Phreatobacter stygius: one gene and its partner. The protein of the gene in region 1 interacts with the protein of each later gene in a pairwise test. Links are inferred from orthologs where the notes say so. Each region holds a gene or a part of one and is shown on either strand. Other genes may lie near its edges.

Region 1 (14,503 bases):
AATTGGCAAAGACCAGCACATTGGCGCCGGAGGCCTGCGCCTGCATGATGAAGGACGAATAGTCATTGTTGCCGGTGGGATGCCAGATGGTGCCGACGACCTGTCCGCCGCGCGTGGCAATCGTCTTGGTCATCACCTCGACCAGCGAGCGGCCGAAGGCGCTGTCCATGCCGATGAAGAACCATTTCGTGCCGCCGCTGGCACTGACCGCGTTCGCCATGGAACGGCCGGTGGCATAGGTGTCATAGGTCCAATGGATGCCGTTGGGCGAGCAGCTGTCATTGGTCAGCCGGTCGGTTCCGGGCCCGGAGAACAGGACGACCCGGTTCTTTTCCTTGACCAATTCCTGTACGGCCAATGCAACCGCCGAACTTCCGAGGTCGACGATGGCGTCGACCTGTTCGACGTCAAGCCATCGACGCGCGATGTTCAGGCCGACATCCGGCTTGTTCTGGTGATCGGCGGAGACCAGCACGATCGGGACGCCGCCGATATTGCCACCGAATTCGTCGATGGCCATTTGTGCCGCGGCGACCGAGCCGGCGCCGGTCTGATGCGAGAACGGCCCGGACATGTCGGTGAGAACGCCGATCTTGATGACGTTGTCGGACATCTGGGCCGAGGCGACCCCGGCCAGCAGGGTGCCGAACGCCAGGACGCAGGTTCGAAGAATTCTTTTCATTGTTTCCTCCCGAGATGAATGGCTGGATGCCGCCGCGAGCCGGATGGCGCGCCGGCTACAGGCGGCCTCCGTCGATGACAAAATCCGCGCCGGTCACGAACGCCGCCTCGTCCGAGGCCAGATACAGGGTCAAGGCAGCGACTTCCTCGGGCCGGCCAAGACGCTTCGCCACCCGGCCCTCGCTCAGTCCGGCCATGACCTTGTCCTGCTGCGGCCGCGACATGTTTGAAATGAAGGCGCGCGGCATCGGCGTATCGATCGCGCCCGGCAAGATCGAGTTCACCCGGATCGGCGCGAGCTCGATCGCCGCAACCCGCGACATCATCTGGACCGCCGCCTTGGAGGCGGAATAGGCGCTCATATTGGCCGTCGGCTTGGTCGCCGCCCCCGACGACATGTTGATGATCGCGCCGCCATCGGTCATCAGCGGCGCCAAGGCCCGCATCAGCAGAAACGGACCGGTGACATTGACCGCCATCAGACGGTCGAGATCGGCGCGGCTCGTCTCCATGAGCGGTTTGCCGATCATCACTCCGGCATTGTTGACCAGGATGTCGAGCCGCCCCCAAGTCTCCCTGAGGTGGTCGCCGAAACCGGCGACAGCGGTCTCCGAGGTCACGTCCAGGTCATAGCCCCGGCAGCGCCTTGCCGCGTCGTCATGACCGTCGCCGGCCCAGTCGCTGAACATCCCCTCGTCGGCGCCGATATCCGCGCCGACCACCCTCGCCCCCTCGAGGGCGAAGCGTTTGCAGATTGCCATTCCGATGCCACCGCGGGCACCGGTCACGACAACGGTCTTGCCACTGAGGGCCTGGCTCATCCGCATCACCATTCCCCGCTCAATGTCTCAATCCGCTTTGCTTCAGCAAGGGCATCACCTTGTCGCGGAAATAGGTGAGCTCGGATGCGTAGTCGACGAAGTACATGACCAGGCCATGCACGCCGCGCCCGGCATAGTCGTTCATCTGATCGACGATCTGCTCCGGCGTGCCGATCAGCGGGTGCGTGCCGTAACCCGCCACGAACCTGCGCGCGCGCTCCTCGAAACCCTGTTTGAACGAGCCGCTTTCGATGCCGAGCGTCGCCATCATGCTGCGCGCGGCCTCCCAATCGCCGTGATCGAGAATGCTCTGAAACGCCGCCTGGGCCTCCGCCTCGGTGTCGCGACAGACCACCAGCGCCGAGCACATCAGGGCGACATCGCGGTCATATTCCTTGTCGGCGCGCGCCTTGACGCTCAACAGGCGCTCGATGTCGTCAGGCCGCGACGGCGAGCCGAAGCTGATGTCGACATTGCGCGCGGTGAATTCGATGCCGGCCGGCGAGGTGCCGGCATTGACCAGAACCGGACCGGGCCGCTGCAGCGGCTTGGGGCTCGATTCCAGTCCCGCCAGATCGAAATATTGGCCCTTGAAATCGAACTCACCCGGGTCGGTCCACAGCCGCTTGACCACCTCCAGCCATTCCTCGCCGTAGCGATAGCGATCGTCGTGTTCACGCAGGCCGGTGCCGAACATTGCCATTTCGGAACGAAACCAGCCCATCACCACGTTGAGGCCGAACCGCCCGTTCGAAATGTGATCGATGGTTGCCGCCTGTTTGGCCGCCACGACGGGATGCGTGAGGCCAACGTGGGAGGTCGCGAAGCACATGATCCTGTCGGTTGCCTCCGCCATCCCGGCCGCCCAGGTGTAGACGTCGAAATTTGTGCCGTTGTGGTTGGACTGGCCGCCCTGGCCCTTCCATCGGCCGATCGGCAAGGCCACTTCCAGGCCCATCCTGTCGGCAAGCTGGATGATGTTGCGGTTCTGCTGCCAGGACATCTGATGCTCGGTCGGCAAGGTCGTAATGACGCTGCCGCCGCTGCAGTTCATGGCGAACACGCCCAGCTTGAGCTTTTGATCATTGAAGATCGGAATGTTCTGGCGCCGGTATTCGCGCAATTCTTCGCGGTTCATGATTTTGGCTCCGTGCCATCCGTCGTGACGCTGGAAGGCCGTGACGGGAACATCAGCCGAACGACACGGCGTCGGAGGTGGTGATCGCGCAGAACCGGCCGAGCATCGCGATCGAGTCCTCGTGTTCCTTCGCCGTCGCCGCCGCGCAGCAATCCTCGACCACGACGCAGTGGTAATCGCGGTCGTGAGCCTCGCGAATGCCGGCCTGGACGACCGCGGCCGTCGACACGCCCGACATCACGAGGCGCGTCATGCCATGGGCGCGCAGGAAGACTTCGAGGTTCGTGCCGTAGAACGGGCTGACCCGGTGCTTGGTCACCAGGAGATCGGTCTCGCGACGGTCGAGATCGGGATGAATCTCGGTTCCCCAGGAGTCCAGCTTGAGAATCCCGTATGTCTTGATCGCGTTGAACATCGGCGAGGTCGACGAGCATTCGCGGTAGTCGCTGGAGAAGCCGACCCGCACAAAGACAACGGGAGCCTCAGCCGCTCGCGCCTTTTCGATCACGGCCGCCGTATTGGCGAGCACATTGCGACCGCGGACCTGCTCACCGAGCGGTCCGGCGCCGTTCGGCCCGTCCTTGTGGACCAGATCGTTCTGCAGATCGAGAACGAGATATGCTGACGACATCGGATTACTTCCTTCACGGGACAGCCGGCCACGCCGCGCCTGTTGCGCGGTCAGCGGAGCTGACGGTTTGTGGTGGGCCGTGCGAGCACGGCGAGCGGTGGTGCGGGGTTACGGCACGCGCCTGGAGCGACGGCGCGGCCGGCCGGCTGTCGCGACCTGCAGGTCTTGCTGATGGCCCTGAACGGCGTTTCCCGAGTGAGGAGTCATTGAGCTCTCTTTTTTTGGAATTGATTTCCATTATTTCTGATGGCGAGCGGCGACATTGTCAACCCCTGCGACAGGAAACTTCGGCGCCGCAACCGCTGGCCCGACGATCCGTTCGAATTAGCCATCTAATATCAAATAGATAACCGATCGACGGCGCGCCGGGCCGGTCGTGGCAAAAGCCTGGATTTGCGCCAGGTATTGGAATACATTTCCATCGCGCCGGGCCTTGTGCCCCGCTTTTGCCAACCGCAAGATCACGTCATGGCCATCAAGAGCAGCACGCCGCCCGCCACGAGATCGAAGGTCCGCCAGGGCGGGAGCGGCAACGATCTGACCGGTGACAATGCGGATGACAGCCAGGTCATTGCCGCTTTGGCCCGCGGGCTGGAGGTCCTGGGCGCCTTTCATCTGGGCGACCGCCAGCTCGGCAATCACGAGCTTGCGACCCGAACCGGATTGCCCAAGGCGACCGTCTCGCGGATCACCTTCACCCTCGCCAAAAGCGGCTTCCTGTCGTTCGACCAGCGGCAGCGGATGTATCATTTGGGTCCCAAGGCGCTGAACCTCGGATTCGTGGCGCGGGCCGACGCGGATATTCGCGGCAATCTCCGGCCGATGATGCAGCAGTTCGCCAACGAAACCGGGCTGAACATCGGGCTCGGCGTTCGCGACAAGGATTCGATGCTTTACATCGACACCTGGGAGGGAACCGCGCTGGTCGGCCTGAAGGTCTATCCGGGCTTCCGGATTCCCTTTTTCACCACGGCCATGGGGCGAGCCTATCTGGCCGCCCTCACCCAGGGCGAGCTGCAGCTTCAGTTGGGTGAGCTTGCCCGGCAGATGGTCAATGACGGCCTGTCCAGAGAGGACGTCGACAAGCAGATCGACCACTACCAGCAGTATGGCTTCGCGATAAGCCTCGGTGATTGGGTCGAGGACATCGGAACCATCGCAGTGCCGTTCAGCCGCCCCGATCGGCGGCAGATCTATGTCATCAGCGTCGGCGGCCCGATCTATCGCATGACGAGGTCGGTGATATATGACGAGCTCGGCCCCAGGCTGATCGCGTTTCGCAACAGCATTGAGAGCAGTACGATATTCTAGGTCGTGTCCTCAGCCTCGCCCGGCATGCACGAGAATGTTGACGAGCTTGCCGAAGGGGTCGCGGACGTAGAAACGCCTGACGCCCCAGGGCTCGTCCGCCGGCCCATATGCGATCGGAAAACCGGCGTCCTTCATGCCTTGGAGCGCGGCGTCGAGATCGTCGACTTCGATCGACAGATCCGGCGTCGGCGTGCCCGAGCCGCCCTGCGAGGCGATGCTGACCTGGACACTCATCGCCTGGTCCGAGCCATAGGTTGCGATCCAGCCGTGATCCATCAGGAGATCGAGGCCGAGCACATCCTGGTAGAAGCGTTTAGCCACCGAAACATCCGCCGCACCAAGATTGGCGACGATCCGCTTGACCCTCATGTCCGACCTCTTGGCCATGCTCCGCCGCGCTTGCCGGCACCCCGGTCACGCCGCCTGCGGGGTCGCGCCGCCATCGGCCGGGGCCCTCCCGGCGTGATCGAGAATGCCCTTGGCGATCTCGCGCTCGCCCATGATTACCACATCGGCGCCAAGCCCGGTCAGGTGTTCGACCTCGGCATCGGAATGGGCCCGCGCGATCACCCTGATGCCGGGATTGGCGGCCTTGCTCTTGTCGATGATCTGGCCCGCCTCGAAGGCGTTCGGGATAGCCAGGATGAGCCGGCTCGCGCCGGCGACATTGGCGGCCTTGAGGATGTCGCCGCGTGCGGCATTGCCGGTGATCGTCTCGATCGCCTCGGCATGCAGCTGCGCCACCAGCTTGTCGGCATCCTCGATGACCAGAAACGGCTGGCCTTGCTGCTTCAGGCCGGCGCCGACCAGGCTGCCGACCCGGCCATAACCGACCAGCACGGTATGTCCGGTCAGGGCCGTCGCCTCCGGTAGGTCATCATCGTCATGCGCGGCCGGCACCGCGGCCGGAACAGGCCCGCCGGCCGAGGCCGCGGCATCCGGCGGGGCGGGTTCCTTGCGGTCGGCCAGCCGCTTCAGCCAGCCGACCGCCGCGAAGGCCAGCGGATTGACCAGGATCGACAGGATGGCGCCGGCCAGGATCAGGTCGCGCCCGCGTTCCGGCAACAAGGACAACTGAACCCCAAGCTCGGCCAGGATGAACGAGAACTCGCCGATCTGCGCCAGGCTCGCCGAAATGATCAGCGCGGTCGCCAGCGGATAGCCGAAGGCAAGCACGATCAGGAAGGCCGCGACCGACTTGCCGATCACGATGATGAACAGGGTCGCCATGACCGCGCCGGAGTCGTTGATCAGGCTGACCGGCGAGACCAGCATGCCGACCGACACGAAGAACAGCACCGAGAAGGCATCGCGCAGCGGCAGCGATTCCTCCGCCGCCCGGTGGCTGAGCTGCGACTCGCTCATGATCATGCCGGCGAAAAAGGCACCGAGCGCGAATGACACGCCGAACAGCTTGGCCGCGCCGAAGGCGACGCCGAGCGCGATCGACAAGACGGCGAGCCGGAACAATTCGCGCGAGCCGGTATGGGCGACATAGTGGAGGATCCAGGGGATGACCCGCCGTCCGACCACCAGCATGAGGCCGACGAAACCAGCGACCTTGACGACGGTCAGCGCAATGGCACCGCCGACGCCGAGGCCGAGATAAGCGACCAGCGGATCGGCCGCGGCCATCTGGCTGGTGCCGCCGAGCAGGCCGGAGAGCGCCGGCAGTAGCACCAGCGCCAGCACCATGGCCAGATCCTCGACGATCAGCCAGCCGACCGCGATGCGGCCGCGCTCGGTGTCGATCAGCCGCCGCTCCTGCATGGCGCGCAACAGCACGACCGTGCTGGCGACCGACAGGGCCAGGCCGAAGACCAGCCCCGCCCCGAAGCTCCAGCCCAGCGCCCAGGCAAGGCCGGCTCCCATGGCGGTCGCCACCGCGATCTGCACGACGGCCCCCGGCAGCGCGATGGTGCGCACCGACAACAGGTCCTTCAGCGAGAAATGCAGCCCGACGCCGAACATCAGCAGGATGACACCCATCTCGGCGAGTTCGGGCGCCAGCTTCTGATCGGCGACGAAGCCAGGCGTGTGCGGCCCGACCAGGACGCCGGCCAGGAGGTAGCCGACCAGCGGCGGCACCCGGAACCGGTTGGCGATGGCGCCGAAAACGAAGGCCAGTCCGAGCCCCGCGACAATGGTGGCGATCAGCGGCGTGTCATGATGCATGGGCTGGGAATGGCCTTTCAAACAATCGGGCGGGTGGAGGGCGCTTGCTCTATTTCAACCAATATGGTTGAAATTATCCGATCCATGCAAGGCCAACGGTGTTCACGGTCTGATGATTTTGCTGCCTGAACAGTGCCGGGCCGCCCGCGCCCTGCTCGACTGGTCCCAGGAACGTCTCGCGGGCCTCGCCGACGTCTCGCGCAGCACCATTCGCGGCTTCGAGGGCGGCCATCACGACCTGCACGCCGCCACCGAAGCGCAGATCGTCCAGGCCTTCCAGGCCGCCGGAATCTGCCTGCTTCCCGACGGCGAGGACGGTCTCGGCGTCCGGCTCAAGCGGTCCAAGCCTTCTTAGGACAAACCCGATGCCCGGGGATGACGGCCGCCCTTGGCGACTGCGCCACGGCCGCGCCGATCGGCCGTCGGCACCGGCCATGACCGAGGCGCGCGGGAGGCTTGTTGCAAATGATTTGCAAAAACCTTGACGCCATCCGGCGGCCATGGGACCACAAGCAGCCATGAAAGATCACGACCTTGGATGACCGACTGACCGTAGCCCGCACGAAGGACTGCGACGCTGCTCCGGAAGGCTGGCGGCGGGCGCGCGGCGGACCATCGCTGGTCGAAGTGTTCCGCACGATCCGTGTTCCGACGAAGGGCACGCCCTGGCGCAAGTTTGTTGCCTTTCTCGGTCCCGGCTACCTCGTCGCGGTCGGTTACATGGACCCGGGCAACTGGGCGACCTCGCTCGCCGGCGGCTCCAAGTTCGGCTACGCGCTGCTGTTCGTCGCCCTGCTCTCCAACATCATGGCGATCATCCTGCAGTCGCTTTGCGCCCGGCTTGCCATTGCGACCGGGCGCGATCTCGCCCAGGCCTGCCGCGACGCCTATCCGCGCTGGACCGCCTGGCCGCTCTGGGTGCTGGCCGAGGTCGCGGTCATCGCCACCGACCTCGCCGAGGTGATCGGCACCGCCATTGGCCTCAACCTCCTGTTCGGCATCCCCTTGGAAATCGGCGTGGTCATCACCGCGCTCGACGTGTTCCTGATCCTCTGGCTGCAGACCAAGGGTTTCCGCTGGATCGAGGCCTTCATCATCACGCTGATCGGCGTCATCGCGCTCTGCTTCCTGGTCCAGATCGCCATGGCCAATCCCGACTGGAGCGAGGTGATCAAGGGCTTCGCGCCGACCACCCGGATCGTCACCAATCCCGACATGCTCTATCTGGCGCTCGGCATTATCGGCGCGACCGTCATGCCGCATAATCTCTATCTGCACTCGTCCATCGTGCAGACGCGCGCCTTTGGCGAAGGCGTCCCGGAAAAACGCGAAGCGCTGAAATATGCGACGCTGGATTCGACCTTCGCGCTGATGTTCGCGCTGACCATCAATGCCTCATTGCTGATCCTGGCGGCCGCCGCGTTCAACAAGACGGGCAATACCGGCGTCGAGGAATTGCAGCAGGCCCATTCCCTGCTCACCCCGCTGCTCGGCTCGGCGATCGCGCCAAGCCTGTTCGGCATCGCGCTCCTGTGCTGCGGCCTGAACTCGACGGTGACCGCCACCATGGCCGGCCAGATCATCATGGAAGGCTTCATCGACATCCGCATCGCGGCCTGGCTCAGGCGCCTGGTCACCCGCTCGATCGCCATCGTGCCGGCGATCGTCGTGACCATCCTCTATGGCGAAGGCCAGACCGCCAAGCTCCTGATCCTCAGCCAGGTCATCCTGTCGCTGCAATTGCCCTTCGCCATCGTGCCGCTGATCCATCTCAGCGCGTCGCGCCGGCGGATGGGCGAGCTGGTCTCGCCCCGCTGGCTGACCGCGATCGCGGTGCTGATCGCGGTGACCCTGATCGTGCTGAACATCAAGATCATCATCGATTTCGCCACCGGCTGAGGCGGGCGGCTGTCACGCTGGCGGCTTCCGGCCCCCAGCGGCCGGTCACGGTCCGCTGGCCTGGACGAGATAGCTGGTCCGGGCCTCGGTCACCGCGGCCAGGCAATTGATGGCATAAAGCGTTGCCGCCGTTCCGCCGCGCAGCCGGTCCTGTTCCCAGGCGCAGGTGGCATCACGATAGGCGAGCCAGACCCGCTGGGCGCCAAGCAGCAGATCGCGATTCTGGGTGTCGCCCGCAAGCTCCCGATAGACCCGGTTGAGTTCGGCATCGGCGCTCCTGAAGCGCGCCACCGCGCAGAGCTCCAGGTCGATGCGGTTGCCGCTGTCGCAATTGGCCGGCTTGGCCTGGGCCGGCTGCGCCAGGATGCGATCGGCCAGTCCCTTCTGCTGGGCGGCGAGCGGCGGGATCGCCGTCATCATGGCCAGCAGGACAGCGATCGTGAGGCCGGTCGGGTGATGGCGTCGGTGCATGCGGTCTCCTGTTCTCCCGTAAGGCCAAATCTACCAGCCGAGGCCAGCCGCCGATAGCATTGCCCGGCTCGCCGGATCGGCTAGGGTCGAGCGCACAAAGCGCGATTCCCCAGCAGACTGCCATGCCGCCGCATCGTCTCCGCAGCCTCATCATTGCCGCCCTGTCGCTGGTGGCCATCGGTCTTGCCGGCGCACCGGCCCGGGCCCAGAGCCAGGGCACCTATCGGCTGGACATGCTGACAGCGGGCCAGAAGGACCAGCTGTTCCAGCGGGTCGACCGTTACGCCCTGGTCGAGAGCTTCCTCACCGCCTGCGGCCGGCCACCGGCCCTGGAGCTCAGGGTCCGCCGGATCGTGCGGGGCTGCGTCGCGCCGAATTCGCTCGAGGTCGTCGCTGCCCATTTCCGCCGGTCGCTCGCTGCCCGCTCGGCCGCCCGGTGGAACTGCGAGACCGACGAGGCGCGCCGGATGATCGCCCGGTCGGAACAGACGCTGCGGCTCGCCTTCGACGATCTGGCGCGTGCCTGCAGCCGGCCGGAGAGCTGAGATCGGCGCGCTCCGGCCGGCTTTTTCTTGACTCACCGGCCCTTTGGCTCTATCCGCCCAACCACTCTCGTTCATCCGAGACCTGCCTTCGCCGACCGGGACCCTGATCCCGGAGGTTCCCGCCCGACAGCGCTGAGCGCCCTCGGGCGTGTTCGGCGTTGCGGTTTGCGACGGACGTGACCATTTCCGGGCGATCCCGGTGATGAACTTTGGAGCGACCATGTTCGAAGGCCTGTCGACGCGACTGTCCGGCATCCTCGATCGTCTCAAAGGGCGCGGCGCGCTGAGCGAAGCCGATGTCCAGGAGGCGATGCGCGAGGTGCGCCGCGCGCTGCTCGAAGCCGACGTGGCGCTGGAAGTCGTCCGCTCCTTCACCGACAAGGTGCGCGACCGCGCCGTCGGTGCCGAGGTGCTGAAATCGGTCACGCCCGGCCAGATGGTCGTCAAGATCGTCCACGACACGCTGGTCGACACGCTCGGCACCGATGGCGTCGCCATCGACCTCGTCGCCGTGCCGCCGGTGCCGATCATGATGGTCGGCCTGCAGGGCTCGGGCAAGACCACCACCACCGCCAAGATCGCCAAGCGCCTCTTCGAAAAGCAGAAGAAAAAGGTGCTGATGGCCTCGCTCGACACCCGTCGACCGGCGGCCATGGAACAGCTTGCCAGCCTCGGCAAGCAGATCGGCGTCGATACCCTGCCGATCGTCACGGGCCAGTCGCCGGTCCAGATCGCCCGGCGCGCCATCGAGGCCGGCAGGCTCGGCGGTTACGACGTGGTGATGCTCGACACCGCCGGCCGCACCCATGTCGACGAAGCCATGATGATGGAGGTCGCCGAGGTCGAGCGCGCCGCCAAGCCGCATGAGACGCTGCTGGTGGTCGACAGCCTGACCGGCCAGGACGCGGTCAATGTCGCGCGCTCCTTCACCGGCCGGGTCAATGTGACCGGCGTCGTGTTGACCCGCGTCGACGGCGATGGCCGCGGCGGCGCCGCCTTGTCCATGCGTGCGGTCACCGGCAAGCCGATCAAGCTGCTCGGCACCGGCGAAAAGATGGACGGGCTGGAGGATTTCCACCCCTCGCGCGTGGCCAACCGCATCCTCGGCATGGGCGACATCGTTTCGCTGGTCGAGAAAGCCGCTGAAAGCATCGATGCCGAACAGGGCATGGCCATTGCCCGCAAGATGCAGCAGGGCAAGTTCGATCTCGACGATCTCGGCCAGCAGCTCGACCAGATGCTGAAGATCGGCGGCATGCAGGGCCTGATGGGCATGTTGCCCGGCATGAAACAGGCCAAGCAGCAGCTCGCCAGCGCCAATATGGATGACAAGGTCATCAAGCGTCAGCGCGCGGTCATCCAGGCGATGACCCGCTGGGAGCGGCGCAATCCGAAAGAAATCGACGGCAAGCGCCGCCGCCGCATCGCCAAGGGCTCGGGCACCTCGCCGGAAGAGGTCAACAAGCTGCTGAAGATGCATCGCGGCATGGCCGACATGATGAAGTCCATGGGCGGCGCCCAGGGCAAGCGTGGCCCGATGGCCGGCCTTGCCAACATGTTCGGGCTGGGTGGCGGCGGCGGCATGCCGCAGCCGACCCCGGAAATGCTCGCCGACATGGCCAAGAAACTGCCCGGCGGCATGCCGGGCGGCCTGCCCGACAAGATGCCAACCCTGCCATCAGGCGGCGGCCTGCCTCCGGGTTTCCCGGGGTTCGGCGGCAAGCTTCCGGGGCTTCCCGGTTTTCCCTTCGGCGGCAAGAAGAAATGAGCCGCCGGACCCACGACATCGCATTCACCTGACATCACGAACGACAGTTACAAGGAGACACCCCATGTCGCTCAAGATCCGCCTCGCCCGTCGCGGCACCAAGAAGCGCCCGTTCTACCAGATCGTCGTCGCCGACTCGCGCTCGCCGCGCGACGGCCGCTTCATCGAGAAGCTCGGCACCTACAATCCGATCCTCGACAAGGACAAGAAGCGTTACGAGATCAATCTCGAGGCCGCCAAGGCCTGGCTTGCCAAGGGCGCGACCCCGACCGATCGCGTCGCCCGCTTCTTCGATGCCGAAGGCCTGATGAAGCGCGAAGCCCGCAGCAATCCGGAGAAGGCCAAGCCCGGCAAGAAGGCCGAGGAGCGCGCCGCGTCGCGCGCCGCCAAGACCGCCGCAGCCGAAGCCCCGGCCGAGGGCTGAGCCTGATCCGGCCGTGGGCGCCCCCGGCGCCTCGCCACGGCCGGCCAGGACACATCAATCGCCCACCTCCCCTGACCGGGAGGTGGCGGGCAAGACCCTTCGCCGGACCGCCGGCTCGGCCAGGGCCATGCCGGCGGCAACGGCCGGCATGGCCAGATTCCTGGAGAGAGGCATCATGCCCTCCGATCTCGTCCTCGTCGCGAAATTCGGTGCCGCCCACGGCATCAAGGGCGAGGTGCGTCTGAAGTCCTACACCCAGGACCCGACCGCCATCCTCGGCTATTCGCCGCTGACCACCCGTGACGGCCGGACCTTCACGCTCGAAACGGTGCGCCCGGCCGGCGAAGTGCTGGTCGCGCGGGTCACGGAGCTGAGGGATCGCAATGCCGCCGAGGCGGTCACCAATCTCGACCTGCTGGTGCCGCGCGAGCGGCTCGCCGGACCGATGGACGAGGATGAATTCCTGCATTCCGACCTGATCGGCCTGACCGCCGTGACCACTGCCGGCGAGACCATCGGCACGGTCACCGCGGTGTTCGATTTCGGCGCCGGCGACATCATCGACGTGGCGCGCCGTGGCCGCAAGGCCGTGATGATCCCGTTCACCAAGGCGGTGGTGCCCTCCGTCGACATTGCCGGCGGCAAGCTGGTCGTCGATCCGCCGCCGGGCCTGCTCGAGGACGAGGAGGAGCCGCAATGAGCGATCCGGTCCGCGCGCTGATCTTCGACATGGACGGCACCATTGTCGACAACATGCGCTTTCACGACGACGCCTGGGAAATCTTTCACCGGCGCCACGGCCTGCCCTTCGACCGCGACCAGCATTTCGTCCAGACCGCCGGCCGTTCGCTGCCCGAGATCTTCGCGGGCCTTTTCCCCGGGCTCACCGAAGAGCGCCGCGCGGCGCTGGCCGAGGAGAAGGAAGAGCTCTACCGCGCCGCCTACAAACCCCATGCCCAACCGCTGGCCGGCCTGACCGCGCTGCTCGACGCCGCCGACGCGCTCCACCTGCCTTCGGCGGTCGCCACTGCCGCGCCACCCGACAATATCGCCGTGGTGCTCGATACGCTCGACCTCAGGCGCCGGTTCAAGGCCATCGCCTCGCCCGCCATGGGGCTGCGCGGCAAGCCCAATCCCGACATCTTCCTGAAGAGCGCCGAGCTGCTCGGCGTGCCGCCCGAAAGCTGCCTGGTGTTCGAGGATGCGCCGCTCGGCGTCGAGGCCGCCCGGCGCGCCGGCATGCGGGCGGTGGCGGTCACCACCATGCTGGCGCCGGAAGCCTTCGCCGAATTTCCCAACCGGATCGCCACGATCACCGATTTCACCGGTTTCGACCTTCAAGGCCTGACGGTACCCGCCTGATGTTCCGCGCGACCGTTCTCACCCTCTATCCGGAGATGTTCCCGGGACCGCTGGGGGCAAGCCTCGCCGGCAAAGCCATGGGCGAGGCCTGGTCGCTCGACACCGTGTTCATTCGCGATTTCACCCGGGACCGCCACCGCACCGCCGACGACACGCCGGCCGGCGGCGGACCGGGCATGGTGATGAAGGCCGATGTGCTGGCGCGCGCCATCGACGCCGCCTCGCCATCGGACGATCCGCGCCCGCGCCTGCTGATGTCGCCGCGCGGCCGGCCTTTGACCCAAGGCCGTGTCCGCGAGCTCGCCGCCGGCCCGGGTGCGATGATCCTCTGTGGCCGGTTCGAAGGGGTCGACGAACGCATCATCGAAGCCCGCGGTCTCGAAGAGGTATCGGTCGGCGATTATGTGCTGTCAGGCGGCGAGATCGCCGCGCTGGTCTTGCTCGATGCGGTGGTGCGGCTTCTGCCGGGCGTCATGGGCCACGACCAGTCCGGCACGGAGGAGAGCTTCGAGGCCGGCCTGCTCGAATACCCCCATTACACCCGGCCGCAGCTGTTCGAAGGCCGGGAGATCCCCGCCATTCTGACCTCCGGCGACCACGGCAAGATCGCCAAATGGCGGCGCGCCGAAGCCGAACGGATCACCCGCGAGCGGCGACCGGATCTTTGGTCGGCGATTTCAGCCAAGAAGGGGTGACAACTACGCCATTTTGGCGTATCGAGCCGCCTCCGATGGCACCAGGGGTGAAAGCCCCTCAGCCGAGGAACAACCGGGCGCTCGCGCCCACCCTTCGAATCAAGACCAAAAACATGCCGGACCGCTGTCGGCCGGCCACAAGGACGAGACCCATGAATCTGATCCAGACCATCGAGGCCGAAGAGGCCGTTCGCGTTCTCGGCGAGAAGACCATCCCGACCTTCGCTCCCGGCGACACCGTGATCGTCAACGTGAAGGTTCGCGAAGGCGACCGCAGCCGCGTCCAGGCCTATGAAGGCGTGTGCATCGCGCGTTCCGGCGGCGGCCTGATGGAGAGCTTCACCGTTCGCAAGATTTCTTATGGCGAGGGCGTCGAGCGCGTCTTCCCGGTCTATTCGCCGTCGATCGACTCGATCAAGGTGGTGCGCCGCGGCAAGGTCCGTCGCGCCAAGCTTTATTACCTGCGTGATCGTCGCGGCAAGTCGGCCCGTATCGCCGAGCGCGCCGACAACAAGCCGAACGCCAAGGCCAAGTGATCGCCAAGGCAGTGATCGCCGTTTCGGCGACCGGCATTTGCTGAGA
Region 2 (14,534 bases), 1.4 Mb from region 1 along the record:
GCAACCCGGTTCGTCATTGTCGGCGCCGGCGCCATCGGCTGCCATGTCGGCGGCCGGTTGGCGGCAGCGGGCGAGCAGGTGGTGTTCGTGGCGCGGCGGCGCATTGCTGATGCGCTGGAAGGCCATGGCCTCGTGGTCAGCGACCTCGACGGCTTTCGCGCCGCGCTCGAACCAAGATGTTTCGTCGCGGTCGACACCGTCGCGGAGGCCGCGGCGGGTGGCCAGCCGAGCTTTGTCCTGTTGTGTACCAAAGGCGGCGCGACCGTCACGGCCGCCGGCGAGATCGGCGCAGCCTTTGCTCAGGGCACGCCGATCCTGTCGCTGCAGAACGGCATCGACAACGGCGATCGGATCCGCAGCGCCGCACCCGGGTGCCAGGCGCTCGCCGGAATGGTGCCGTTCAACGTCGTGCTGACGACGGGCAGCGACGGCCGGCTGACCGCCCATCGGGCGACGTCGGGCCAGTTATATGCCGAAGACCATGTCGCATGCCGGTCCGTCGAGGCCGCGTTCGCACGGGCCGGGCTGCCGCTCAAACTGGCCGCCGACATGGCCGCGGTACAATGGGGCAAGCTCCTGTTGAACCTCAATAATCCGGTGAATGCGCTGGCTGGACTGCCACTGCGCGAGGAGTTGCTGGATGCCGGCTACCGGCGCGTGCTGGCGGCACTCCAGGACGAGGCGCTTGACGTGATGCGCAAGGCCGGCATCAGGCCCGCCAAGGTCGGCGCGGCCCCGCCGCGCCTCATCCCGACCATCCTGCGCCTGCCGACCTGGGCTTTTTCGCGCATCGCCGCCAGCATGCTGAAGATCGATTCGTCAGCCCGCTCGTCGATGTGGGACGACATCCACGCCGGGCGGACGACCGAAATCGACGATCTCTGCGGTGCGATCGTCCGCCTGGCGACGGCGCATGGCCTGACCGCACCGAAAAATGCCGCGATGGCAGATCTGGTGAAACATCCCGGCGGATCGCGGCGTTATTCCGGCCCAGACCTGCTACAGCGCCTTCACCAGCCATGATCGGTCCCTGCCCCGCGCGTCGCCAACCTTGATTTCCGGCGCGCAAGGCTCGATATCGGGCCCAACCCCTTTGTCCGTAGTCAGCGAGTTGCCATGAACAACCCGAATAAAGCGCATGAGTTCGCGCCCATCGATGATGCCCCGGCCCACGAGAACCCGCCGGGCGCCGATCCGGCCCTGGACGTGCCCAAGCACGAGGAGGCCGAGGGCGACACCGGCGATCCGCGCGAGGCGGAGCTTGCCGCCGCGCGCGCCGAGGCCCGTGACATGAAGGACCGGCTGTTGCGCACGCTGGCCGAGATGGAAAATCTCAGGAAGCGCACCGAGCGCGAAGTGGCCGACGCCAAGGTCTATGGCGTCGCCTCGTTTGCCCGCGACATGCTGAGCGTCGCCGACAATATCCGCCGCGCCTTCGACAGCGCGCCTGCCGAGGCCCAGGCCGAAGACGGACCGCTGAAGGCCTTCGTCGACGGCATCAGCCTGACCGAGCGCGAACTGCTCAAGACGCTGGAGAAGCACGGCGTCAAGAAGATCGAGCCGGACGGCCAGAAATTCGACCCCAACCTGCATCAGGCCATGTTCGAACTGCCCAATCCGGACGTGCCCAATGGCACGGTGGTGCAAACGGTCCAGGCCGGCTACGTCATCGGCGAGCGGGTGCTGCGCCCGGCCCTGGTCGGCGTCTCCAAGGGTGGGCCGAAGACGGCTCCGGCCGCGGCGTCCTCCGAAGGCGCATGAGGGAGTGACCGGGGTCCAGCCGGCCATCGAGCTGATCGGCGTGGGCGTCTTCGCCCTCACCGGAGCGATGGTCGCGGCGCGCAAGTCGATGGACCCTTTCGGCTTCATCATGCTCGGCACCGTGACGGGGATCGGCGGCGGCACGCTGCGCGATCTCCTGATCGGGGCGACGCCACTGGCCTGGATCTTCGATCCGACGGTGGTCATCATCTGCGCCGTCGTCTCGATCGTCGCCTTTTTCACGGCGCATCAGTTCGAGAAGGAAAGTCGCGCGCGGATCCTGCTCTGGGCCGACGCGGTCGGACTTGCGCTATTTGCCGTCAGCGGCACGGCCAGGGGTTTCGCGGCCGGCGCCCCGGCGATCTCGGCGATCCTGCTCGGCGTCGTCACCGCGACCTTCGGCGGCATCATCAGAGACGTCATGGCCGGCGACGTGCCCCTGGTGCTCAAGCGCGACATCTATGTGACCGCGGCGCTGGCCGGCGCGATCGTCTTCGCCCTGACCTCGTCGGTCGTCCCCTCGCCGCTTCCCGCGCTGTTCGGCTTTGCGGTCGCCTTCGTCGCGCGGGCGCTGGCGATCACCCATGGCCTGTCCTTGCCGCAATATGGCAGCCGGCGCGACGAGTAACGGGCGAGCGATCCCCCGGGCCTTATTCGACGCGCTCGAGCATGCGACGCGGCGCGCAGCGCAGGCCGGCCTCACCGGCGCAACTGGCGAATGAATAGAGGATCGCGTCGGCGCGGCCGATCAGGTTCTCGACCGGCACGAAGCCCATCGACGAGAACCGGCTGTCGGAGGAATTGTCCCGGTTGTCGCCAAGCATGAACAGCCGGCCTTCGGGAACGATCGCCTCGGCCATGTCGCTCATCGGGCTGCGCCGGTCGCGCAGCAGGATGGTGTGTGGCTCGGCGCCGGGAAGGGTCTCCCGATAAGCGGTGACGGCGACGATCGCACCGGACGGGTCGCGATAGGTCCAATGGCCGGATTCGGCGAGCGGCACCGCGGCACCGTTCAGCCAGACGCGGCCCTCGCGGATCGCCACCCGGTCGCCCGGCAGGCCGACCACCCGCTTGATGAAGTCCTCGCCCGAGACCGGGTGGCGGAACACCGCGACATTGCCGCGCGCCGGCATGGCCGCCGGAATGCGGCCGGTCTCACCGGGGAAGCGCGGCAGGTAGTCGCCGCCGACCAGGGAGAAACGGCTGTAGCCATAGGGGAATTTGACCGCCGCGACGCGGTCGCCAACCTCGAGCGTCGGCACCATGCTTTCGCTCGGGATATGATAGGTGGCAAAAGCAAAGGAGCGCAGCACCACCACGATGGCCAGCGCGCCGATGATGGTGTTGGCGAGGTCGCGAATCTTCGACATGAAAAGGGGTCCGAACGATGCGGCCGGACCATCCTTGTCGAATGCGGCCAGGATGGGGCGGTCTTCAGCTCTTGCTCAGGAGGTCCTGGATCGCCTGCACCAGTCCGGCGCGCGGGGCGGCGAACTGCGCCGGCCGCGCCGCCCGCCATTCGGCATTGTCGGTGATCGACTTGGCCGCTTCCGCGCCGGCGACCAGATCCTTGATCATCACCTCGCCGGCGGCGAGTTCGTTCGAGCCTTGGATGATCACCGCCGGCGCGCCGCGCCGGTCGGCATATTTCATCTGCGCCTTCATGCCGGACGAGCCGAGATAGATCTCGGCCCGAATGCCGGCGCGGCGCAGTTCGGTGACCATGGCCTGGTAGTCGGCGACCCGGTCCTTGTCCATGACCAGCACGACGATCGGGCCGGGGATGGCGGCGGCGTCGAGCTTGCCAAGCGATTTCAAGGCGGCGGCGAGCCTGGAGACGCCGATCGAGAAGCCTGCGGCCGGCACCTCTTCGCCGCGAAAGCGGGCGATCAGGCCGTCATAACGGCCGCCGCCGGCGACCGAACCGAAACGCACCACCTGGCCTTCGTCATTGGTGACCGGGAAGGTCAGTTCGACCTCGTAGACGGGCCCCGTGTAATATTCGAGGCCACGCACGACCGAGGGGTCGATGACGATGCGGTCCTCGCCGTAACCGCCGGCGGCGAACAAGCCGGCCATGGTGCGCAATTCGCCAACCCCGGCCGCAGCGCGTTCGAAGCCGTCGACAACCCGATCGAGATTGGCCAGCGTGGTCTGAGCGTCAGCCCCCTTGGCCGCGGTGAAAGCCAGCACGCGGCTGATCGCCGGCTCGTCCAGCCCGGCGCCCTTGGTGAAATCGCCGCTTTCGTCCTTGCGCCCGGGCCCCAGCAGCAGCCCGACCCCCTCGGGGCCGAACTTGTCCAGCTTGTCGATTGCCCTGAGCACAGTCAGCCGCTTGCCGGCATTGTCGTCGCCGCCGAGGCCGATCGCCTCCAGCACGCCGTCGAGAACCTTGCGGTTGTTGATCCTGACGACATAGTCGCCGCGCTGGATGCCGAGCGCTTCCATGGTATCGGCAGCCATCATGCAGATTTCGGCATCGGCTGCCGGCGTCGCCGAGCCCACGGTGTCGGCATCGAACTGCATGAACTGGCGGAACCGGCCGGGGCCGGGCTTCTCGTTGCGGAAGACATAGCCCGCGCGATAGCTGCGATAAGGTTTCGCCAGGGCGTCGAAATTCTCGGCGACGTAGCGCGCCAGCGGCGCGGTCAGGTCGTAACGCAGGGACAGCCACTGCTCGTCGTCGTCCTGCAGCGAGAAGACGCCCTCGTTCGGCCGGTCCTGGTCTGGCAGGAACTTGCCGAGCGCATCGGTGAATTCGAAGGCCGGGGTCTCCACCGCCTCGAAACCATAGAGCTCGTAGACCTTGCGGATGGTCTCGAGCATGGCATTGGTGGCGGCGATCTCGGCCGGCCCGCGATCGGCGAAGCCGCGCGGCAGGCGGGCCAGGGGGCCGGCTTTCTTTTTCGGATTCTCGGACATGAGGCGGCCTTTTGGCGCGAAACTTCAGGCCCGCTTGCTAGCGCACCCTCGGTTCGATGTCGACCGCAGGCCGGATCGGCGGCCAGCTGACCCGGATGTCTCGCACGGGCTATGGCTTGACGGTAAAAGACAGGTCGAACGAGGTCTGCTTGCTGCCGGCGCGGTCACGCACCGTGGTGCGCACGACATAGTCGCCAGGCTCGACGCCCGAGAAGGAATAGGTGACATAGACGAAGAATTCGCGATTGCGCCGCCGGCTGGCGGTGGCGATCGTGTTGAAGGCCTGCTGGGCGACCAGCGCCTGGCCGTCCTTGGTGCGCAGCTCGAAGTCGAGCACCAGGTCGGTGCGGAACAGATCGCCGGAGCGGCGCCAGCCCTGGCCGTTGAGCTCGACATAGACGAGCAAGGGCTGGCCGGCGTCGAAACTCGATGAATCGCGCGGGTTGAACACGCCATAACCCTGCGGCTCCTCGGCGACCAGGGTCGCCCGGCGCACGGTCAGCGGCATGCGTTCCCAGATCGTCACCGCGGCCTCGTCGAGGGCATCGAGCGCCTCGGTCGAACGGCCGGCGCTGGCCGCCTCCTGGGCCCGCTTGATGGCGGCGGAGATGTCGACCGCAGCCGGGCCAACCGGCGCCGGCAGCACGGTGTCGGGCGCCTGCTGGACCGGCGGCACCGCCTGCTGCACGGGCGCCGGCGTCGCCCCGGTCGAGGGCGGGGTCTGCGCTTCAGCGGCGAGCGGCCACGCGAGGAGGCCGGCGGCGAGCGCACAGCGTTTCAGGGCGGTCGGATGCATTGGCGAGACTGGCCTCCGGTCGAATCGCGAGCCTGACGATATCATGGCCGCCATATCATGCCCGACCGCCCGGCAAGATGACTTGGCTCCGGCAATATGACTTGGCTGCCGCGACGGCTGAGCCTGAGAGGCTGGGGCAGGACGCAGCGGGGAGCGGCCATGCAGCCGCCTGGTCAGGGCTGCATTGTGTTTGCCGGATGGCAGCACTATGACCGTCTCCCCTTTCGAAATGGTCGCGTCATCGTTATCTCCCCGGACTATCCCGCCTCCGCGGCGTCGTGGTTTGTTGCCCGGCCCGTAACCGCCTCCCGCTCAGGACATGCCGATGGCTCGTGATACCGTCGACCTCACGCCGATCGAATCTCGCGACGAACTGGTCGCATGGATCGAAAAGGGCGTGAAACCGAAAGACCGCTTCCGGGTCGGGACGGAGCACGAGAAATTCGGCTTCTACCGCGCCGATCATCAGCCCGTGCCCTATGGCGGCCCACGTGGCATCGCCAAGATCCTCGAAGGCATGGAAGGATTGCTCGGCTGGGAGCCGATTGTCGACGACGGCAATATCATCGGGCTCGCCGATGTCACCGGCGGCGGCGCGATCTCGCTGGAACCTGGCGGCCAGTTCGAATTGTCGGGCGCGCCGTTCGAGACGCTGCACCAGACCTGGATGGAGGCACATGCCCATTTCGCCCAGGTGCGCGAGATCGCCGATCCCATGGGCATCGGCTTTCTCGGGCTCGGCATGAGTCCGAAATGGTCACGCGCCGAAACGCCGGTCATGCCGAAATCGCGCTACCAGATCATGACGCGCTACATGCCGCAGGTCGGCAGCCTCGGCCTCGACATGATGTACCGGACCTCGACCGTGCAGGCCAATGTCGACTTCGGCTCGGAAGCCGACATGGTCAAGAAGCTCAGGGTCTCGCTCGCCTGGCAGCCGGTCGCCACCGCGATCTTCGCCAATTCGCCGTTCACCGAGGGCAAGCTCAACGGCTATCTGTCGTTCCGCTCGGCAGTCTGGCTCGATACCGACAACAACCGGTCGGGGATGCTGCCTTTCGCCTTCGAGGACGGCATGAGCTTCGAGCGTTACGTCGACTATGCGCTCGACGTCCCCATGTATTTCGTCAAACGCGGCGACATCTATCATGATGTCGCCGGTGCCTCGTTTCGCGACCTGATGGCGGGAACGCTCAATTCACTGCCCGGCGAGCGCGCGGTCTTGTCCGACTGGGTCAACCATCTCGGCACGATCTTCCCCGAGGTCCGGCTCAAGCGCTATCTGGAAATGCGCGGCGCCGATTCAGGACCGCTGTCGCGGATCGTCGCGCTGCCTGCCCTGTTCGTCGGCCTGCTCTATGATGACGGTGCGCTCGATGCGGCCTGGGACATCGTCAAGCACTGGACCGCGGAGGAGCGGCAGAAACTGCGCGAGGACGTGCCGAAGCTCGGTTTCAAGGCCGAGATCCGCGGCATCACGGTGCAGGAACTGGCGCGCCAGATGCTGACGCTGGCGCGTGCCGGCCTGCGCCGGCGCGACCGTCTCGACATCAATGGCTGCGACGAGACGCGTTACCTCGAGCCGATCCAGATGATCGTTGACGACGGCCGCACCGCCGCGGAGACACTGATCGAGAAATATCTTGGCCCATGGCAGGGCCAGATCGAGCCGGTGTTCGACGAACTGGCCTATTGATCACCTCGCGCCGCGTGCCGGCGCGTCACACCGCCGGGTCGCGCGGCCCCGGCCATTGGTCGCGGGCGGCCGGATCGACAACCGTCATGCCGATGCCCTCGGTCGCGCGCACCGGCACCGCCGACGGGTCGAAATCATCCAGGCAGAAGATATTGACCCCGTAGTGGTCGGGCGCGGCGCGCTTGCGGTGAAAGGTGTAGATGCCGCAGACCGAACAGAAATAGTGCTTGGCGCGGCGCGTATTCCATTCATAGAGCCTCAGCGCGTCGGCGCCGGACAGGATGGTCAATTGGCTCTCGTGGACCTTGGTCATGAGGGCATTGCGCTTGGCGCAAAGCGAACAGTCGCAGGTCGTCAGCTCGACGATATCGGCATCGAGCCGGAAGCTGACCGCGCCACAATGGCATGAGCCGAAATGGCGCCCCATCGGACTATTCGGCGGCTTGCGCGTGTTCGCTGAGGTTGTCGAGGCCGGACACCACGTGGTCGGCCAGCGCGTCGGCGAGCGCCGACATTTCGTGGGGGTTGCGCAGCAGCGCGATGCGCACGCTCGGCAGCGCCGGGAAGCCGTCCGCGGCCTGCAGCACACGCATGCCGGGACGCAGGGCCGATTCCGGCAGCACCGAGACGGCGAGCCCGGCCATGACGGCGGCACCGACCGCGGTCGAGTTCCAGCTGGCATAGAGGATGCGATAGGCGCGTCCGGCGCTCTCCAGCCTTTCGGTGGCGGCGCGGCGCCAGTCGCAGGTCGGCCGGCCGACGGCCAGGGGCACCGGATCGTCGCAATGGACCGAAGCGCGGGCGGAGGCGACCCAGAGCAGCTGTTCGCGCCGGAACACCAGGGCCGGGCCCTTTTCCGGCCGATGGGTGATGATGGCGATGTCGAGATCATTGGCCTGAATGCGTTCGGCCAGCATGGACGAGGGTTCGCAGACCACCGTCACTTCGGCCCGCGGGTTCGACCGCGAGAACCGCGCCAGGATTTCCGGCAAATAGCGGTCGGCATAGTCGTCCGGCACGCCGAGTCGGACCCGGCCGGTCAGTTCGGCGCCGGAAAAGGCCGAAACCGCCTCCATGTTGAGCTTCACAATGCGCCGGGCGTAGTCGAGCAGGCGCTCGCCATCCTCGGTCAGCCGCGAAGCGCGGCCGTCGCGTTCGAACAGCGCCTTGCCGACCCGCTCCTCCAGCCGCTTCATCTGCATGGACACGGCCGACTGGGTCTTGAACACCACGTCCGCCGCCCGGGTGAAGCTGCCGGTATCGGCAATCGCCATGAAGGTTCGCAATTGATCGATGTCGAGAAGAATGGCCATGGGGTGCCCAAAAGGTTCGCATCAACGTCTCTGATGAGAGACATTAAAAACATTCGCTTCAATGATCAATCTCAATGTGCGATCGTTTGCCCATCGGAAAGCGTCCATTCGCACGGGAGATTCCCGGCCGCACGTGCCACCCGGCACGAGCGTCAGGTGCTGCTTGTCCGCATGATGTCTGAAAGGAGACACCTCATGGCTATGATCACCGCTACTCTCGCTTCCGCCTTTTTCTCGGTGGTCGGCGTTGCGCGTCGTCAGGTCCAGGTGATCAATTCCTGGCGTCAGGCGCGACAGGACTATGCTGCCCTGTGCGAGATGGACGACAAAACGCTCGCCGACCTCGGCTTGTCGCGAGGCGATCTTCGAGACGCCACGGCAGCCGGATATTTCGGCGATCCGACTGTGATCGTCGCGACCCGTGCCGCCGAACGTGGCCATGGCCGCCGGCCGCAGGTAGTCGCCGTCACCGGCCCGTCGATCGTCCCCGACGTCGTCAGTCATCTGCCGCGCGTCGCCACCTGCAATTGATCCCAGGCGTTTCTCCGTTTCAGTGGAACGGAGAAACGCCTGGCCACGTTGTTCCCACGCATTTTGCGCGGAGAGCCTTACCCCGCGCTCCGCACAGCCTGTCCCGAGGGCCGGTCGTCCCCTCGCCCGCCACTCGGGACAACCTCAAGCCGCCGTGGTCCGCCGCGGCGGCTTTTTTCTTGTTTCCGCGCGCGCCATCGCAAGGCCGCGCATGGTTGCATCGCTCCGGCCGACCTATCGCGACCCGCGCAACGCAGATAGCAATCGCTCATGACGCTTGCGGCCTTCCCAACCGATCCAGCCTTTTATGCCGTCGGCATCACCGCGACCTTCCTGATGGGGCTCGGCAAGGGCGCCTTCGGCGGCGGCCTGGCGATCCTCGGCATTCCGCTGCTGGCGCTGGTCATGGATCCGATCCAGGCGTCGATCGTCACCGCCCTGCTCGTCGCCTTCATGGACATTTTCGCGATCGGCAGCTTTCCGCGCAGCGCCTGGTCAAAGCCCGATCTGGCCTGGCTGCTGCCGGGCCTGGTCGCCGGCACCCTTGCCGGGTTCATGGTGTTTGAATATGTCGACCAGCGCGTTCTCGCGCTGATCATCGCAGTGATCACGCTTGCCTTTACCGCCCGCTATTTCCTGAAAACCGGCGCCGCCGCGCCAAGCCTGCCGGTATCGCCACGCCTGGCGCTCGCCGCCAGTGCCGGGGCCGGCTTCACCACCTATATCGCCCATGCCGGCGGCCCGCCGCTCGCCATGTATCTGCTGCGCCGCGATCTGACCAAGACCGCCTATGCGGCAACCACCATCGTCGTGTTCACGCTCGGCAATCTGATCAAGCTGCCGGGCTTCGTCTATTCGGGGCTCGACCAGCCGGGGGTGTTCGTCAAGGCGCTGGCGCTCGCGCCGATCGTGCCGGTCGGCGTGCTGATCGGCCGGCGGCTGCATGACGGCCTGTCGCGTGAAAAGCTCTACGGTCTTTGTTATGGCCTGGTCGGAATCGCCGGCGCCAAGCTGCTCTGGGATGCGATCCGCGCATTGTGGCCGACATGACGACCCGCCCATCCAAATCGCCAGTTCCCATGCCATTCCTGGTCGGAGCCTTCGGGGTCTTCCTGCTGGCGCTGATGGACGCGCTGATCAAGAGTGTCGCCGCGGCCCATGCGACACCCCAGATCGTGTTCATGCGCTTTGCCTGCGGCCTGCCCTGGGCGATCCTGGCGCTCGCCGTGCTGCGGCCGCCCATGCCTGGCAGGGAAATGGTCCGCGCCCATCTGTTCCGCGGCGCACTGGTGGTGCTGACCGCCGGCCTGTTCTTTTATGCCCTGGCCAAGCTGGAGCTCGCCGAGGCGATCACGCTCGCCTTCCTGTCGCCGCTGTTTCTCGCCGCACTCGCGGCCCTGATCCTCAAGGAAGCGATTTCTCCGGCGGTGATGATCGCCATCGTCGTCGGTTTCATCGGCATGGCGATCATCGTCGCCGGCAAGGTCGGCGGCGGCGTGTTCGATCTCACCCGCATTCTCGGCATCGCCGCGGCGATCCTCAGCGCATTCTTCTACGCAGCCAATCTGGTGCTGCTCAGACAACGCGCCCAGACCGACGCGCTCGGACTGATCGTGCTGTTCCAGAACCTCTTCCCCATGCTCATGATCGCGCCCTTCGCCTACATGGTCTGGGAGACCCCGGACCCGCGCTCCTGGGTGCTGTTCGCCGGCATCGGCCTGCTCGGCCTCGCCGGCCACCTGTGCATGGCCTGGGCCTTTGCGCGCGCCAATGCCGGCCCGCTCGGCGTGCTCGAATACAGCGCGCTGATCTGGGGCTCGGCGCTCGGCTATCTCGCCTTCGGCGAAGTGCCCAGCTGGACGACCTGGGCCGGCGCGGCGCTGATCATCGCCGCCTGCCTGGCGGTCGCGCGGCGGCAAACCGGCCGCTGAGGTCAGGCTGCCGGCGGGCGGGCTTCGAAGATCATGCAGGTTTCGGTGCCATGGGCGATCAGACGGCCCTTGGCGTCGGTCAGGCGCGCCTCGGACGTGGCGATCCGGCCGCCGGCATGAATGACCTTGCCTTCGCAGCGCAGGACGCCGGCGTCGGGCAGAAGCGCGCGGACATAATTCACCTTCATCTCGACAGTGGTATAGCCCTGCCCCGCCTTGATGACGGTATGGACGGCGCAGCCGAGTGCCGAATCCAGCATGGTGGCGTGCCAGCCGCCATGGATGGTGGCCAGCGGATTGTAGAAATCGGCTGACGGCGTGCCCTCGAACACGGCCTTTCCGGGCTCGACCTCGACCAGCAGGAAACCCATGGTCTTGGCGATCGGCGGCGCCGGGTGGCGCCCGGCAAGCATGTCGCGCAGAAAATCGATGCCATCCTGGGCGGCGGCTTCAGCGGGCGGAACAACACCGTAATGAATCGTCATCTGTCACCTATCGTGTAACTGCACGTTACGGATGCTGCCACGGCCGGTCAAGCGCCGCCGCTCAGGCCTCGCGCGCCTTCAGCGTCCTGCGAATGGCGCGCAAGCCCTCGCGGGTGTCGTGCCACAGCGCCGCGCCCACGGCTCCCTCCATCCGGGCATGTTCAGCCTCCCAGAGCGGGATGGCGGTGGACAGGAGGCCGGTGCCGGTCTCGGTCAGTTCCGGCTTCATCGCCCGGCCTGGGCCGCTGGAAACGCTGACCAGGCCGGATGTCTCGAGCCGCTTCAGATTGCGGGTCATGGTGGTGCGGTCGAGCGCCAGCACATCGGACAAGGCGGTAACCGAGGCCACATGTCCCGAGGCCAGCGCCGCCAGGATGTTGAACTGGGTCACCTCCAGGCCGAGCGGGGCGAGGATCCGGTTATAGGCGCGCGTCACCGCATGGGCGGTCATGCGCGTCTGGAAACAGATGCAGGAACGCGCGATCCGCGTCAGCGTGGCTTGATCGGGGGCCGTCTTCATGTCGTCACGATCCGGCGAGACAAGGGCGACGTCAAGTTTTGGTCGCGAGCGGCGCGTTCTTGACTCTCTCCGGCCATACGCTTATCTCCCCGACCAGCTGTTAGCAGTCACGCTACACGAGTGCTAACAGCTCGGCCGATCTCGGCCGCCACGATATTCTGCGGCCTTCGCGCCGCTCATTTCAGGGACCATCAACCCATGAAGTTCCGTCCGCTGCACGACCGCGTGGTCGTTCGTCGCCTGGAGTCCGAGGAGAAGACCAAGGGCGGCATCATCATCCCGGATACCGCCAAGGAAAAGCCGCAGGAAGGCGAAGTGATCGCCGTCGGCGCCGGTGCCCGTGACGAAGCCGGCAAGCTGGTTCCGCTCGACGTGAAGAAGGGCGACAAGGTGCTCTTCGGCAAGTGGTCGGGCACGGAAGTGAAGATCGACGGCGTCGACCTCCTCATCATGAAGGAGAGCGACATCATGGGCGTGATCGCGAAGTAATTTCGCACCGCCCAGCCCCTCCCCTTTAGTTCTTTCCGACAGGAGTAAGCCAATGGCTGCCAAGGACGTGAAATTCGCCCAGGACGCGCGCGAGAAAATGCTGCGCGGCGTCGACATCCTCGCCGAAGCCGTCAAGGTGACGCTCGGCCCCAAGGGCCGCAACGTCGTCATCGAAAAGTCGTTCGGCGCGCCGCGCATCACCAAGGACGGCGTCACCGTCGCCAAGGAGATCGAGCTCGCCGACAAGTTCGAGAACATGGGCGCCCAGATGGTGCGCGAAGTGGCCTCGAAGACCAACGACCTCGGCGGCGACGGCACCACCACCGCCACCGTTCTCGCCCAGGCGATCGTCCGTGAGGGCGCCAAGTTCGTCGCCGCCGGCATGAACCCGATGGATCTGAAGCGCGGCGTCGACCAGGCTGTGCTCGAGGTCGTCAAGACCCTCGAAAAGTCGGCCAAGAAGGTCAAGTCCTCGGCTGAAGTCGCCCAGGTCGGCACCATCTCGGCGAACGGCGACAAGCTGATCGGCGACATGATCGCCAACGCCATGCAGAAGGTCGGCAACGAGGGCGTCATCACGGTCGAAGAGGCCAAGAGCCTCGACACCGAAGTCGACATCGTCGAAGGCATGCAGTTCGACCGCGGCTACCTGTCGCCCTACTTCATCACCAATGCCGACAAGATGATCGCGGATCTCGAGGATGCCTATATCCTCATCCACGAGAAGAAGCTGACTGGCCTCCAGGCCATGCTGCCGGTGCTCGAGTCGGTCGTCCAGACCGGCAAGCCGCTGATCATCGTCGCCGAGGACGTCGAGGGCGAGGCTCTGGCCACCCTCGTGGTCAACAAGCTGCGCGGCGGCCTGAAGGTCGCAGCCGTGAAGGCTCCGGGCTTCGGCGATCGCCGCAAGGCGATGCTCGAGGACATCGCGATCCTCACCGGCGGCCAGGTCATCTCCGAAGACCTGGGCATCAAGCTCGAGAACGTCACTCTCCAGATGCTCGGCCGCGCCAAGAAGGTGCTGATCGAGAAGGAAAAGACGACGGTCGTCGACGGTGCCGGCAAGAAGAAGGACATCGAGGCCCGCATCGGCCAGATCAAGGCGCAGATCGAGGAGACCACCTCGGACTACGACCGCGAGAAGCTGCAGGAGCGTCTGGCCAAGCTCGCCGGTGGCGTGGCGGTGATCAAGGTTGGCGGTGCCACCGAGATCGAAGTCAAGGAGAAGAAGGATCGCGTTGACGACGCGCTCAACGCCACCCGCGCGGCCGTGCTGGAAGGCATCGTCCCGGGCGGCGGCGTCGCTCTGCTCCGCGCCAAGGCCAGCATCGCGAAGCTGAAGTCGGAGAACGTCGACGTTCAGGCCGGCATCAATATCGTGCTGAAGGCCATCGAAGCGCCGATCCGTCAGATCGTCGAGAACGCCGGCGTCGAAGGTTCGATCGTGGTCAACAAGATCATGGAGAGCAAGTCGGCGACCTACGGCTTCAACGCCCAGACCGAAGAATATGTCGACATGTTCGATGCCGGCATCGTCGACCCGGTGAAGGTGGTTCGCACCGCCCTGCAGAACGCCGCCTCGGTGGCTTCGCTGCTCATCACCACGGGCGCGATGATTGCCGAAGCGCCGAAGAAGGAAAGCGCTGCTCCGGCCATGCCGGGCGGCGGCGGCATGGGCGGCATGGATTTCTGATCCAGCCACTCCAACCTCCACGCATACGGAAGGGGCGCCGCAAGGCGCCCCTTTTCGTTTGGCCTTGCCGGCATCGGGCAAGCCCTCCGGGCACGCAAAGCTGTCCAGCCATTGGCACCGGCTTTCGACCGTGGGAGTTTAAGCGATATCGAGCCGCCTGGATCCGCGGCTGGCTGATCCACCCGATGTGCAGCGAAACGGGAGACTGACATGCGACGCCGTAGCTTCCTCACCGGCGCCCTCGCCGCGGCGGCCTTGCCGCGTTCCACCCTGGCCCAGACGCCCTCCCGCGCGAATGTGCTGAAATATGTGCCGCAGGCCGATCTGACCGTGCTCGACCCGATCGGCACGACGGCCTATGTCACCCGTCACCACGCCCTGCTGGTCTATGATCAGC

What was found.
Region 2: the proteins of E8M01_RS09340 (region 1) and grpE interact in binary tests that used the Escherichia coli proteins (3 or more experiments, as listed by UniProt). The link is inferred for Phreatobacter stygius from one-to-one orthologs.

What each region holds. Positions count from the first base shown.
Region 1 is NZ_CP039690.1:2,046,286-2,060,788, forward strand. What follows is about bases 6,567-9,473. They hold E8M01_RS09340 (Nramp family divalent metal transporter), read left to right. Parts: upstream 6,567-7,291; coding sequence 7,292-8,656; downstream 8,657-9,473. Other genes in these bases: E8M01_RS09330 (cation:proton antiporter domain-containing protein), read right to left, coding at 6,567-6,757; E8M01_RS09335 (helix-turn-helix transcriptional regulator), read left to right, coding at 6,825-7,112; E8M01_RS09345 (lysozyme inhibitor LprI family protein), read right to left, coding at 8,702-9,127; E8M01_RS09350 (hypothetical protein), read left to right, coding at 9,250-9,473. Also shown: E8M01_RS09300 (ABC transporter substrate-binding protein), read right to left, coding at 1-682; E8M01_RS09305 (SDR family NAD(P)-dependent oxidoreductase), read right to left, coding at 738-1,502; E8M01_RS09310 (LLM class flavin-dependent oxidoreductase), read right to left, coding at 1,522-2,640; E8M01_RS09315 (cysteine hydrolase family protein), read right to left, coding at 2,693-3,271; E8M01_RS09320 (IclR family transcriptional regulator), read left to right, coding at 3,740-4,582; E8M01_RS09325 (VOC family protein), read right to left, coding at 4,592-4,951; more of E8M01_RS09330, read right to left, coding at 4,997-6,566; more of E8M01_RS09350, read left to right, coding at 9,474-9,672; ffh (signal recognition particle protein), read left to right, coding at 9,893-11,440; rpsP (30S ribosomal protein S16), read left to right, coding at 11,505-11,864; ribosome maturation factor RimM, read left to right, coding at 12,040-12,564; E8M01_RS09370 (HAD family hydrolase), read left to right, coding at 12,561-13,226; tRNA (guanosine(37)-N1)-methyltransferase TrmD, read left to right, coding at 13,223-13,921; rplS (50S ribosomal protein L19), read left to right, coding at 14,074-14,457. UniProt on the Escherichia coli protein: H(+)-stimulated, divalent metal cation uptake system. Involved in manganese and iron uptake. Can also transport cadmium, cobalt, zinc and to a lesser extent nickel and copper. Involved in response to reactive oxygen.
Region 2 is NZ_CP039690.1:3,438,857-3,453,390, reverse strand. The notes cover bases 1-2,938. They hold grpE (nucleotide exchange factor GrpE), read left to right. Parts: upstream 1-1,116; coding sequence 1,117-1,761; downstream 1,762-2,938. Other genes in these bases: lepB (signal peptidase I), read right to left, coding at 2,412-2,938; E8M01_RS16155 (trimeric intracellular cation channel family protein), read left to right, coding at 1,766-2,389; E8M01_RS16165 (2-dehydropantoate 2-reductase), read left to right, coding at 1-1,023. Outside these bases: more of lepB, read right to left, coding at 2,939-3,131; hisS (histidine--tRNA ligase), read right to left, coding at 3,196-4,683; E8M01_RS16140 (hypothetical protein), read right to left, coding at 4,793-5,479; E8M01_RS16135 (glutamate--cysteine ligase), read left to right, coding at 5,805-7,175; E8M01_RS16130 (GFA family protein), read right to left, coding at 7,201-7,602; E8M01_RS16125 (LysR substrate-binding domain-containing protein), read right to left, coding at 7,607-8,488; E8M01_RS35080 (DUF1127 domain-containing protein), read left to right, coding at 8,684-9,019; E8M01_RS16115 (sulfite exporter TauE/SafE family protein), read left to right, coding at 9,290-10,069; E8M01_RS16110 (DMT family transporter), read left to right, coding at 10,066-10,950; E8M01_RS16105 (PaaI family thioesterase), read right to left, coding at 10,953-11,435; E8M01_RS16100 (MarR family winged helix-turn-helix transcriptional regulator), read right to left, coding at 11,497-11,955; co-chaperone GroES, read left to right, coding at 12,154-12,444; groL (chaperonin GroEL), read left to right, coding at 12,497-14,137; E8M01_RS16085 (ABC transporter substrate-binding protein), read left to right, coding at 14,348-14,534. UniProt on the Escherichia coli protein: Participates actively in the response to hyperosmotic and heat shock by preventing the aggregation of stress-denatured proteins, in association with DnaK and GrpE. It is the nucleotide exchange factor for DnaK and may function as a thermosensor.